Regions from separate parts of the Blautia sp. HCN-20427 genome, predicted to be linked through region 2. Evidence: riboswitches for the same ligand, from Rfam matches in the RefSeq annotation. Region 2 holds a riboswitch; the other holds the start of a gene.
The links. Region 2 has a riboswitch for FMN ahead of WKT17_RS15800 (ECF transporter S component). Riboswitches for the same ligand answer to the same signal wherever they lie in the genome.
Positions count from the first base shown of each region.

Region 1: it holds a riboswitch for FMN, as region 2 does, so the genes downstream of both, ribD (bifunctional diaminohydroxyphosphoribosylaminopyrimidine deaminase/5-amino-6-(5-phosphoribosylamino)uracil reductase RibD) here and WKT17_RS15800 (ECF transporter S component) in region 2, are expected to answer to the same signal.

Region 1 is NZ_JBBKBX010000028.1:31,576-36,661, reverse strand. Features, by position in the region: gene WKT17_RS14215 (ABC transporter ATP-binding protein) at 1-108, shown strand, start outside; gene WKT17_RS14210 (FtsX-like permease family protein) at 175-2,028, shown strand; partial or broken gene WKT17_RS14205 (helix-turn-helix domain-containing protein) at 2,288-2,407, shown strand; FMN riboswitch at 2,533-2,647, shown strand; gene ribD (bifunctional diaminohydroxyphosphoribosylaminopyrimidine deaminase/5-amino-6-(5-phosphoribosylamino)uracil reductase RibD) at 2,783-3,883, shown strand; gene ribE (riboflavin synthase) at 3,868-4,503, shown strand; gene WKT17_RS14190 (bifunctional 3,4-dihydroxy-2-butanone-4-phosphate synthase/GTP cyclohydrolase II) at 4,523-5,086, shown strand, end outside.
Region 2 is NZ_JBBKBX010000042.1:2,914-7,999, reverse strand. Features, by position in the region: gene WKT17_RS15815 (TrkH family potassium uptake protein) at 1-333, opposite strand, end outside; gene ytvI (sporulation integral membrane protein YtvI) at 351-1,508, opposite strand; gene WKT17_RS15805 (NUDIX hydrolase) at 1,684-2,295, opposite strand; gene WKT17_RS15800 (ECF transporter S component) at 2,297-2,935, opposite strand; FMN riboswitch at 3,068-3,187, opposite strand; gene WKT17_RS15795 (aminopeptidase P family protein) at 3,255-5,057, opposite strand; gene WKT17_RS15790 (Tex family protein) at 5,075-5,086, opposite strand, start outside.

The DNA.
Region 1 (5,086 bases), on a different contig from region 2:
TACTGTGTTGTAGTGGTGACTCATGACCGCGAAATTGCGAGGCAGGCGGATGTTGTGTATGAGATAGTTGACGGGAGATTATGTTTTAAGGAGATAAAAAATGTGTGATTTTTCCATATCAAACGCCTTTTGGATTATTGAAAAGAAATTCTGCAGGAATTTCGGGAGGAAGATATGCTTAACAGTATAAAACAAATTTACAGGACTCCTGTGAAATTAGTATTATTCATTATTGCTATGATAGTTAGTAGTATGATTCTTGTCTTGGGAATAGTGCTTTTACTTTATACAAACGCAGAACTGAATGCCTTAGAAGAATCTTATACAACCATTGGTACGGTGGAACAGAAAAAAAGTTCTACAGAAGTTCATTCTATGTGGGATGCAACAACAGAAACGTACGAATATTTTCAAGTGCCAGTGTACGAAGAAATAATAGAGAAGTCCATATTGGACTTTGCTGGTACAGAGTATATAGAGGAACCGGAACAAAGACCCAGTTATGGCGCTTATTTACCAGAATATTCTTTCTCGTCAGGGGATGAAAGTTCTGCTGCATCTTGGGATTTGCAGTTGATTGTTGAATTTAGCCCGGTAGAAACTTGTGTTCCCAATAAGCCGGTTTTGGTAAAGATTAAAAGGGTATTGTGGGGAGATACCCATGGAAGTGACGGGCTGTGGCTGTGTGACCATAATACCGAGATGCCGGAAACTTTGGAAGCCGGAAAAACATATATTGCTAATTTAATGTCTAAAAATAATTCTCATGAAAAAAATGCGGCGGGAACCAGCGTTGAATGGTATCCTACAAAGATGAATCCTCTTACTACGCAGTGCGACAAATCCGGAGACGCATTGCCGAGTGAGTTAAATGAAAAAGAAGGAGTTTCCTGGGAAGAAGTGACAGAGGATTTCTATGAATCCGGCCGGGGAAAATATTGGTTGAATCTGGCAAAAAGTTATGAAATGTTGAACGATACGGTTTCCGTTTTGCCAACAAACAGTTTGGTTTTGTTGCCTTCTTTTCATTCTAAGAAGTCTATAGTAGTATCAGGGAGGGAAATTTCTAAAGAAGAATTTCAGGCGGGAGAAAGGGTCTGTCTTATTGAGAAAGAATTTGCCGACTTGAACGGACTACAGCCGGGTGACAAAATTTCTTTGCCTTTATATTATGTAGATGCTTATAATTATACCGGAACAGGCATAGACTATAGTTTATTAAATACCAAAGGAGAAATTTATCCGGTTTTTTCTGCGCATGAATATAAGATTGTGGGAATTTATCAATATCAGGATAGAAGGAATCTTTCTTCTTATAATCAGACAGAAATGAAATGGAATCAAATTATTATTCCTTCGGCGTCAGTGAAAGAATCAACGGAAAATAACATCGTAGCGGCAGGCCCCATGGTTCACAGGACAACTTCTTTTCAAATACCAAATGGAACCAGTAAGGACTACATAGAGGCATTTTCTAAAATAGAAAAAAGTAACCTTCTGGAAATTACCTTTGAGGATAATGGGTATGAAAAGATAAAAAAGGAACTTGACGAGAACCGAATGATTGCATTTTTGTTATGTGGTTTTGGAATTCTGTCGGTGGTTCTGGTGGTTTTGCTGCTGTTATACTTTTTTGTAGTAAAACAGAAAAAAAGGATTGCCGTGGAACGAGCCATGGGTGCGGGAAAAGGACAGTGTAGAATGTCCATGGCAGGAGGATTAGCGGTAGTTGTATTATTTGCGGCAATTATAGGAAGTATTTTAGGGGGAAGTCTTATGAATACAGTGCTGCAAAGAGAAAATGCGGAAGAAAAGGAAACTTATTTCAGCACGAAATACAGTGTCAGACAAGATGTTGCAGAAGCACCGGCGGAAGAGTTGGAAAAATCTCTGGTAGAAAGAACGGTGGTAATGTTTGCAGTACCTCCGGTTCTTACTCTTTTTGTGGTGGCCATAGCCATTGGGATTATTAACAGACAATTCCAGACGGAACTTCTTATGTTGTTAGAAGATAGGGAGAGTTCATAGGCAACGAGATTATATATAATCTATAAATGAGTAAATATCAAATGAGAAAATGCTTGTCTACTCCCTCAGCCTCATAATTCTGCACCCATAAATAATGCTCATGTGCGGTGAAGTAACAACCAAGAATTTGCAAGACAGCAGTTTACGATTCCGTTTTTAACTTTTGGTTAATTTTCTAAATCATCAATTTAACAACGGCTCTATTGTTCCTTAAAGCCTACTCTGCTATCATAAAGGCATAAACACAAGGAGGTTCGCTATGAAAATTAATCAGATTATTCGGGAAAAGCGGAAAGAGTTATCTTTGACACAAGAGCAAATTGCCGAGTTTTTAGGTGTATCCGCACCGGCTGTAAACAAATGGGAGAAAGGAGTTTCCCAAACAAAAGGATATTAAGGAATAACCTGTGTTTACCTGCTTGCAAATTATTGTATTTGACGAATGAGAAAAAACTTTCTATTGACAGAAACAATGTCAAATATTATAATTGTCCGTAATTGAATAACTATCTTCAGGGCAGGGTGCAATTCCCTACCGGTGGTACAGCCCACGAGCCGAAAGGCATGATTTGGTGAAATTCCAAAGCCGACAGTATAGTCTGGATGAAAGAAGATGAAAGTATATTTATGCTTTTTTGCGTGCTCTGAAATGATTTCATATCGTTTCGGAGCATTTTCTTTAATCGCATAAATCCTCTTTTGCATGTCTTGGATAGCTTTTATTCAAGGCATGTATTTTTTGGGAGGTGTAAAAATGAGCGATGCAGAATACATGAAATTAGCAATAGAACTGGCGAAAAAAGGAGCTGGCTACGTGAACCCTAATCCTATGGTCGGAGCGGTAATTGTAAAAGATGATCAGATTATCGGACAGGGATATCATGAATTTTTTGGCGGATTGCACGCTGAAAGAAATGCACTTAAAAATTGCAGGGAGTCACCTGTAGGAGCAACACTTTATGTAACACTTGAACCATGCTGCCATTATGGAAAGACACCACCTTGTACAGAAGCAATTATTAAAAGTGGCATTACAAGAGTAGTCGTTGGAACTTTAGACTGTAATCCTATTGTGTCTGGAAAAGGTGTAAAGATACTTGAGGAAAACAATATTCAAGTTGCTGTAGGAATTTTAGAAATGGAATGTCAACAGTTAATCAAAGTTTTTAGAAAATATGTTACAAAGCACATTCCCTATGTTTTTATGAAATATGCAATGACACTGGACGGGAAGATAGCAACTTATGCAAATCAATCAAAATGGGTAAGTGGAGAAGAAGCGAGAAAACAGGTACATCAATTCCGACATAAGGTTACCGCAATCGTGGTAGGAGTCAATACTGTTATTCAAGATAACCCTTTACTGACATGCCGATTAGAGAATGGAAAAAATCCTGTCCGTATCGTATGTGATACAAATTTAAGAACACCCATTACATCAAAAATTATAAAAACAGCGAATGATATTAAGACTTATATTGCTACTTCTTCTAGTGATGAAAGTAAGATAGGTCTTTATAGAAAATACGGTTGTGAAATTATTCATACAAAGAAAAAAGGTAATTATATTGACTTAATGAATTTAATGCAATGTTTAGGAAATATGCAGATAGATAGCCTGCTTTTAGAGGGCGGAAGTGCAATGAATTGGAGTGCTCTTGAACAACAAATTGTCGATGAGGTGCAAGTCTACATAGCACCAAAAATATTTGGTGGGAGTGCAAAAAGTCCTGTAAGCGGGCAAGGCGTTGCTTTTCCTGATGACGCCGTTATGCTTAAACCGTATGCTTTTTCTCAAGTGGGAAATGATTATCTCATAGAAAGTGAAGTGATTTATTCATGTTTACAGGAATAATAGAGGAAATCGGTAAAATAGAAAGAATACAGAAAGATATTTGTAACTGTAAACTATCCATTAAAGCTTCAAAAATATTAGAAGATATACATTTAGGGGACAGCATAGCAGTAAATGGTATTTGCCTTACAGTTACTTGTTTCAATCGACAGTCTTTCACAGTTGATGTGATGAATGAAACATGGAATAGAACAGCTCTTAGTCTGTTAAGACATGGAAGTTGTGTGAATTTAGAAAGAGCTATGCCTATGAATGGCAGGTTGGGCGGTCATATTGTTACGGGGCATATTGATGGAACAGGTAGAATATCTTCTGTGCGTAGAGAGAAAAATGCTGTGTGGTATCAAATCAATACGCAAAGAGAAATCTTAAATTTAATTGTCGAAAAAGGCTCGATTGCTATTGACGGTATTAGTCTTACTGTCGCAAAAGTATCGAAAACAGACTTTTTAGTATCCGTTATCCCACATACTTTAGAGCAAACAGTTCTCAAGGATAAACAAGTTGGGAATATGGTTAATCTTGAAAATGATATATTAGGTAAATATGTGCAGAAACTCATAGACAACAGTAATAAAACGGAGTTATCGAAAGAGTTATTATGCCAATACGGATTTTAACAGAAAGGATAAAGGAATAATGAAATATCAAAAAATAAAAGAGGCATTGCAGGCGTTACAAGAGGGAAAACTTGTTTTGGTTATGGATGATAAAGAGAGAGAAAATGAGGGAGATTTAATTTGTTCGGCACAATCGGCTACAACAGAAAATGTTAATTTCATGGCGACTTATGCAAAAGGCTTAATCTGTATGCCTATGAGTGAAAGTCTAGCTAACCAACTCATGCTTTTCCCTATGGTTGAAAATAATACAGATAACCATGAAACTGCCTTTACGGTTTCTATTGATTATAAGGATGCTACAACAGGTATTTCTGCCGAAGAAAGAGGATTGACGGCTCGTATGTGTGTGGTTGAGAATATAAACCCTCTTGATTTTCGCAGACCGGGACACATGTTTCCTTTGATTGCAAAGAGTGGAGGTGTTCTGGAAAGAAACGGACATACGGAAGCAACTGTTGACCTTTTGCGTTTAGCAGGATTAAAAGAATGTGGTTTATGCTGTGAAATCATGAATGAAAATGGGAAAATGATGAGAACACCTGATTTAATTCAATTTTCCCAAACACACCATATACCAGCT
Region 2 (5,086 bases):
CATCAGCATCCGTTCCGACAGCCCAATTTTCCTTCGAGTCAAAGTCAGCGCAGATATGGCAATGGTCATAAAGCCAATGCCTCCTATTTGAATCAATATTAAAATCACAACCTGTCCGAATTCGGACCAGAAAGTGTACGTATCATGAGTAACCAGGCCCGTCACACAGGTAGCAGACGTAGCCGTAAACCAGGCATCCATAAAAGAGGCCGCCTCGCCTCCCCTGTTGGAAACTGGCAGCATCAGCAGCAGCGTGCCCAAGGCAATGACTGTAAAATAGCCTGCTGCAATAATTTTGGTAGTTGTCCATTTTATCTTTCTTTTCTTAGTCACAATATTCTCCGTCTCATTTACTTTGTCTTCAAATCTTTATGTGGGGAATCTTCATCATCCCGATACAGCCATTTTAGTATATCATTGGTAACTTCTTTCAGCCCCTTCCTAATCCCATCAAAAGCGCCCAGATTATAGAAATTAATCACAATGGCCCCCACCGGAACTGCCAGAATCATTCCCAGCACACCTCCGATACGGTATCCGATATACATAAAAATCAGGGTCAGAAGCGGATTTACGCCTATGGAATCTCCCACCATCTTAGGTTCAATCACTCTTCGCACCAGCTGCGTCACAAGATACAGAATAATCAATCCTACGGCATATTGCAAGTCCCCTGAAATAATTTTAAAAAGCGCCCAGGGAATCAGTGCAGTACCGGTGCCGAAAAACGGCAGCATATCCAGAAAAGCGATAAGAACAGCCACCAGGGCTGCGAATTTCACCTGCATAATCAGAAATCCTACAAACAAAATAATCCCAATGACACCCATAATTTTAAACTGCGCTTTAAAATAGCCTCCAAATACCTGCTTGAAGCTGTCTGAGAGAATCCGCCATTTTTCCTGAATCAGCATAGGTGTATTGGCTCGCCCGAATTCCAGAATTTTATCTCTGTCCGCAATAAAAAAATAGGCAGATAATATGGTAAAAATAATGGAAATCAAAATACTGGGCAGATTTTTGGCAAGATCACTGGCCTGATCTACGGTAATCTGGCTGACTTTTCCCACAGCCTCTCCGGTAATCTGTCCAATACTCGTCTGAAAATCTTCAATAGCCGTCTGTACACTCTCCGGCATTTCATCTATCAACCGGGACATATTGTCTCCTGCATCCTGAAATTCCTGGCGTATACTCCCATAAATTTCCGGAGCCTGGTCTATCAGTGACCGCGTTTCTTCTACGGCCTTTACTCCTACGAAATAAATGCCGCACACAATTCCCGCCAAAACCGCAATAATCAACAGCATGGACGTATGCTTTCGGGCAACTTTAAGCCGCCGCTCCAGCATACGCACCAGCGGATTGGCAATCAGAGCAATACACCAGCCAATGACAAAGGGCATAAAAAATCTCAGAAATTTAATTCCTATAAAAATCCCTGCCGCCATTGCTGCAATGGTTATCATAAATACCAAAATACTTTTCGCATATTTTTTCCATTTCATTTTCAAGACTCCTGACATTGCAAATTTCCGTAAACGTAAACTGCCCATATATGCATATAATTTCTGCACATATGGGCAATCCATTCCCAGCCGGTGTGTTCTAGTGGCTTGGATTGCACTATATGCAATCATTATACCACATGTTTCGGAACTGGAAACCAATTATCTGAAATTTTTACAATTCTTTCAGAAATCCGAACGGTTCTTCATCATGTATAAAATGCATCAGCATGTAAGAACACATTATCGCTGTATTTTCTTCTCTTAAAATCCGTTTTGCCTCTTCCCGGTCTGCCAGGACAACTTCTATTTCCTCTGTGTCCTCCTGATAGTCTCCTGAAATTTCACCCGATGCTATGCCGAACACAGTGGCGCAGCATTCGTCAGTCAGACCAATGGTGGTAAAAGCCGGTTTTTCATATGCCTCGGAAACAGAAGCAGGGACAAACGTAAGCCCTGTCTCTTCTTTCATCTCCCGAACTGCGGTTTCCCGGTAATCCTCTCCTCTTTCCACCAAACCTGCCGGAAATTCATAGACATAATCATCAATGCTGTATCGGTACTGGCGTATCAGTACCACTTTATCCTGCGCTTCACCGTACAGACTGTAGATGACCACGCCATCCGGATGCAGCGTATGGCTTTTCAGCTTTAGTTCTCTTTCTTCTTTTGCTCTGGAAGCCACATAATATTTTCCCTTTTTCCCGGTCTTGCTCTCCCTGTCCAACTCGTAAAGATTGACAAAGGGATTTGCTGTCTTACGGGTAATTCCTGTGATTTTCGCCACTTTATTCTCCTTTCAGCAGAACCTTCAGACGCTTGTAGGAAAGCATGGTAATCCCTGAAATCATCACACCTTTTATGAGATTAAAAGGAACCATGGACAGCAGAACAAAAGTCACCATATTGTTGATAGCCGGGTTAATTTTCGTTCCCATGGCAATAAAGCTGTCCACAGGGATTCCCATTGCCACACTATACAGGGGAAACATCACAAAGGCATTGGAGAGACATCCCACAGCTGCCATGGTCACAGTTCCCACAGACATTCCAATCAGTGCGTTTTTCGCTGTTTTTCTGCGTTTATAAAACAGACCTGCCGGCACTGCAAAGGAGCAGCCGATTAGGAAATTTGACAATTCTCCCACCCCTGCTGTGGTAGTACCGTGAGTGACAATGTGAAGCAGGTTTTTCAGAAGTTCAATGATAATACCTGCCAGAGGCCCCATGGCAAAGGTTCCCACTACTACCGGAATCTCCGAAAAATCCATCTGCACAAAAGGCGGTGCAATAAACGGCAGCGGAAATTCAAACATCATCAGAACCGTAGCCACAGCCCCAAGCATGGCTATCTGTATGGTAGTTCTTAATTTTGACCTGTTTTGTGTTCCCTGGATTCTCTTGTTTACAACTGCTTCCTGACTCATGTTTCATTTCTCCTTTTCATGAATGATTTTTCATAAAAGGAAATTCTTCTTCTATGATTTTTGAAACTTCAAAAAAAGAGAGGCAACCGCACCTTTTGGGGGCTCCTCTCTTTGAAAGTCGTACAAAATCATAACCTTCTTCTCTCATCCAGACTATACTGTCGGTACCGGAATCACACCGGTTCAGCCGTAAAATACGGGTCGCGGACTTTTACCGCCGGTGGGGAATTGCACCCCGCCCCGAAGAATTTTCTTTTATTTACTATGCATTATATACCTTGTATCCATATCTTGCAACTGTTTTTTCCATGCTGCCGCTTTAAATTTCTGCTGTGGCCTCCAGAAGCCATGTACGTTCCTCTTCCTCCAGCATGGGGCCAACGATTTCATAAACCTTTTTATGATATGCATTTAACCACTGCCGTTCTGCTTTTGTCAGCATCTCCGGAAGAATAGCTTCTCTTTCGTAAGGAACCCAGGTTACGTTTTCAAATTCCATGAACTGTCCATATCCATTTTTCTCTGCTTTTTTGCACAGAAGGAGGTTTTCGGTACGAATACCGTATTTTCCTTCCAGATACAGTCCCGGCTCGTTGGAAGTAAGCATGCCTTCCTCTAATGGTGTGGTGTTGCCGCGTCTTCCGTTTGCGCGCACTCTCCAGTTGATATTCTGAGGACCTTCGTGCACATTCAGAAGATATCCAACGCCGTGTCCGGTTCCATGATTAAAGTCCAGCCCTCTTTCCCAGAGCGGTCCCCTTACCAGAGCGTCCAGATTGGCGCCGCTGCAACCGTACTGGAATTTTGCCATAGCCAGACGGATATGTCCCTGCAGCACCAGAGTGAAATGTTCTTTCTGCTGCTGTGTCAGTTCCCCTACGGCAATGGTTCTGGTAATATCTGTAGTTCCCTGCCAGTACTGTCCGCCGGAATCAATCAGGAAAAATCCCTTTGGCTCTACTTTTGCAAATTCCGTTTCTGTAGGCGCGTAATGACACATAGCAGCGTTTGGTCCATAGGCACAGATAGTTTCAAAACTCAAGTCCAGGCAGTCCGGGTCTTCTTTTCTGAGTTCCAGACTTTTTTCGGCTGCACTGTATTCTGTGACTTCTCCGCTTCCCACATTTTGCTTCAGCCAGTAAATGAAACGGCACATAGCTTTTGCGTCCTTGATATGGGCAATACGGATATTCTCCATTTCTGTCTGATTTTTATTCCCCTTCATAACAGCCGCCGGATTGGGAGCAAACACTACTTCTGTGTGCTCCGGAATAGACTTGTACAGGGTATAGTTGGTACAGATGTCCTCCACCAGCACTTTGTCGGAATCCTTCAATGTTTTTACTGCATCATAAATTTCAAAATATGGGTGCAGTTCTACTCCCGCTTTTTCTAATTCTGCCCGTACTTCTCCGGAAACAGCCTCTTCCTGTACATAGAAGTATACCTTATCCATGGTTATCATGACATAGGAAAGTACCACTGGATTGTACACAATATCATTGCCGCGGATATTCAAAAGCCATACAATATCATCCATACTGCAGATGATATGGGTATTGGTTCCCTCTTTTTTCATTTCTTCACGGACAGCCGCTATTTTTTCTTCTCTGCGCTGTCCTGCATATTTTACATCCAGCAGATAAACCGGTTCTTTGGACATCTGCGGACGGTCTGTCCAGATTTTACCGCCCAGGTCCTCACCGCATTTTAAAGTGCCGTTTTTCTTCGCCAGAAGCGCTTCAAACTCTTTGCCCTCTGCCACATGAATGGTTCTTCCGTCACAGCCAAGACAGCCATTCTCCGGCAAATGTTCTTCCAGAAATTCTTCTACTGTGGGAACACCCTCTTCTCCCATTTTCATCAGCGCAACGCCTGTGCCTTCCAGCTGCTTTGCTGCCTGGATAAAGTATCTTCCGTCTGTCCACAGATATGCGCCGTCCGCTGTCACCAGCAGAGTTCCCGCAGAACCGGAGAAACCGGAGAGCCAGGCCCGAACTTTAAAATAAGTACCCACATATTCTGACTGATGGAAATCTGCAGTGGGCACCAGATACATATCCATGCCCGCTGCCTTCATTTCCTGCTGCAGCATTTTGATTCTTTCCTGATTCACATTCATGATAAACCCGCCTTTCTTTACTGAATTCC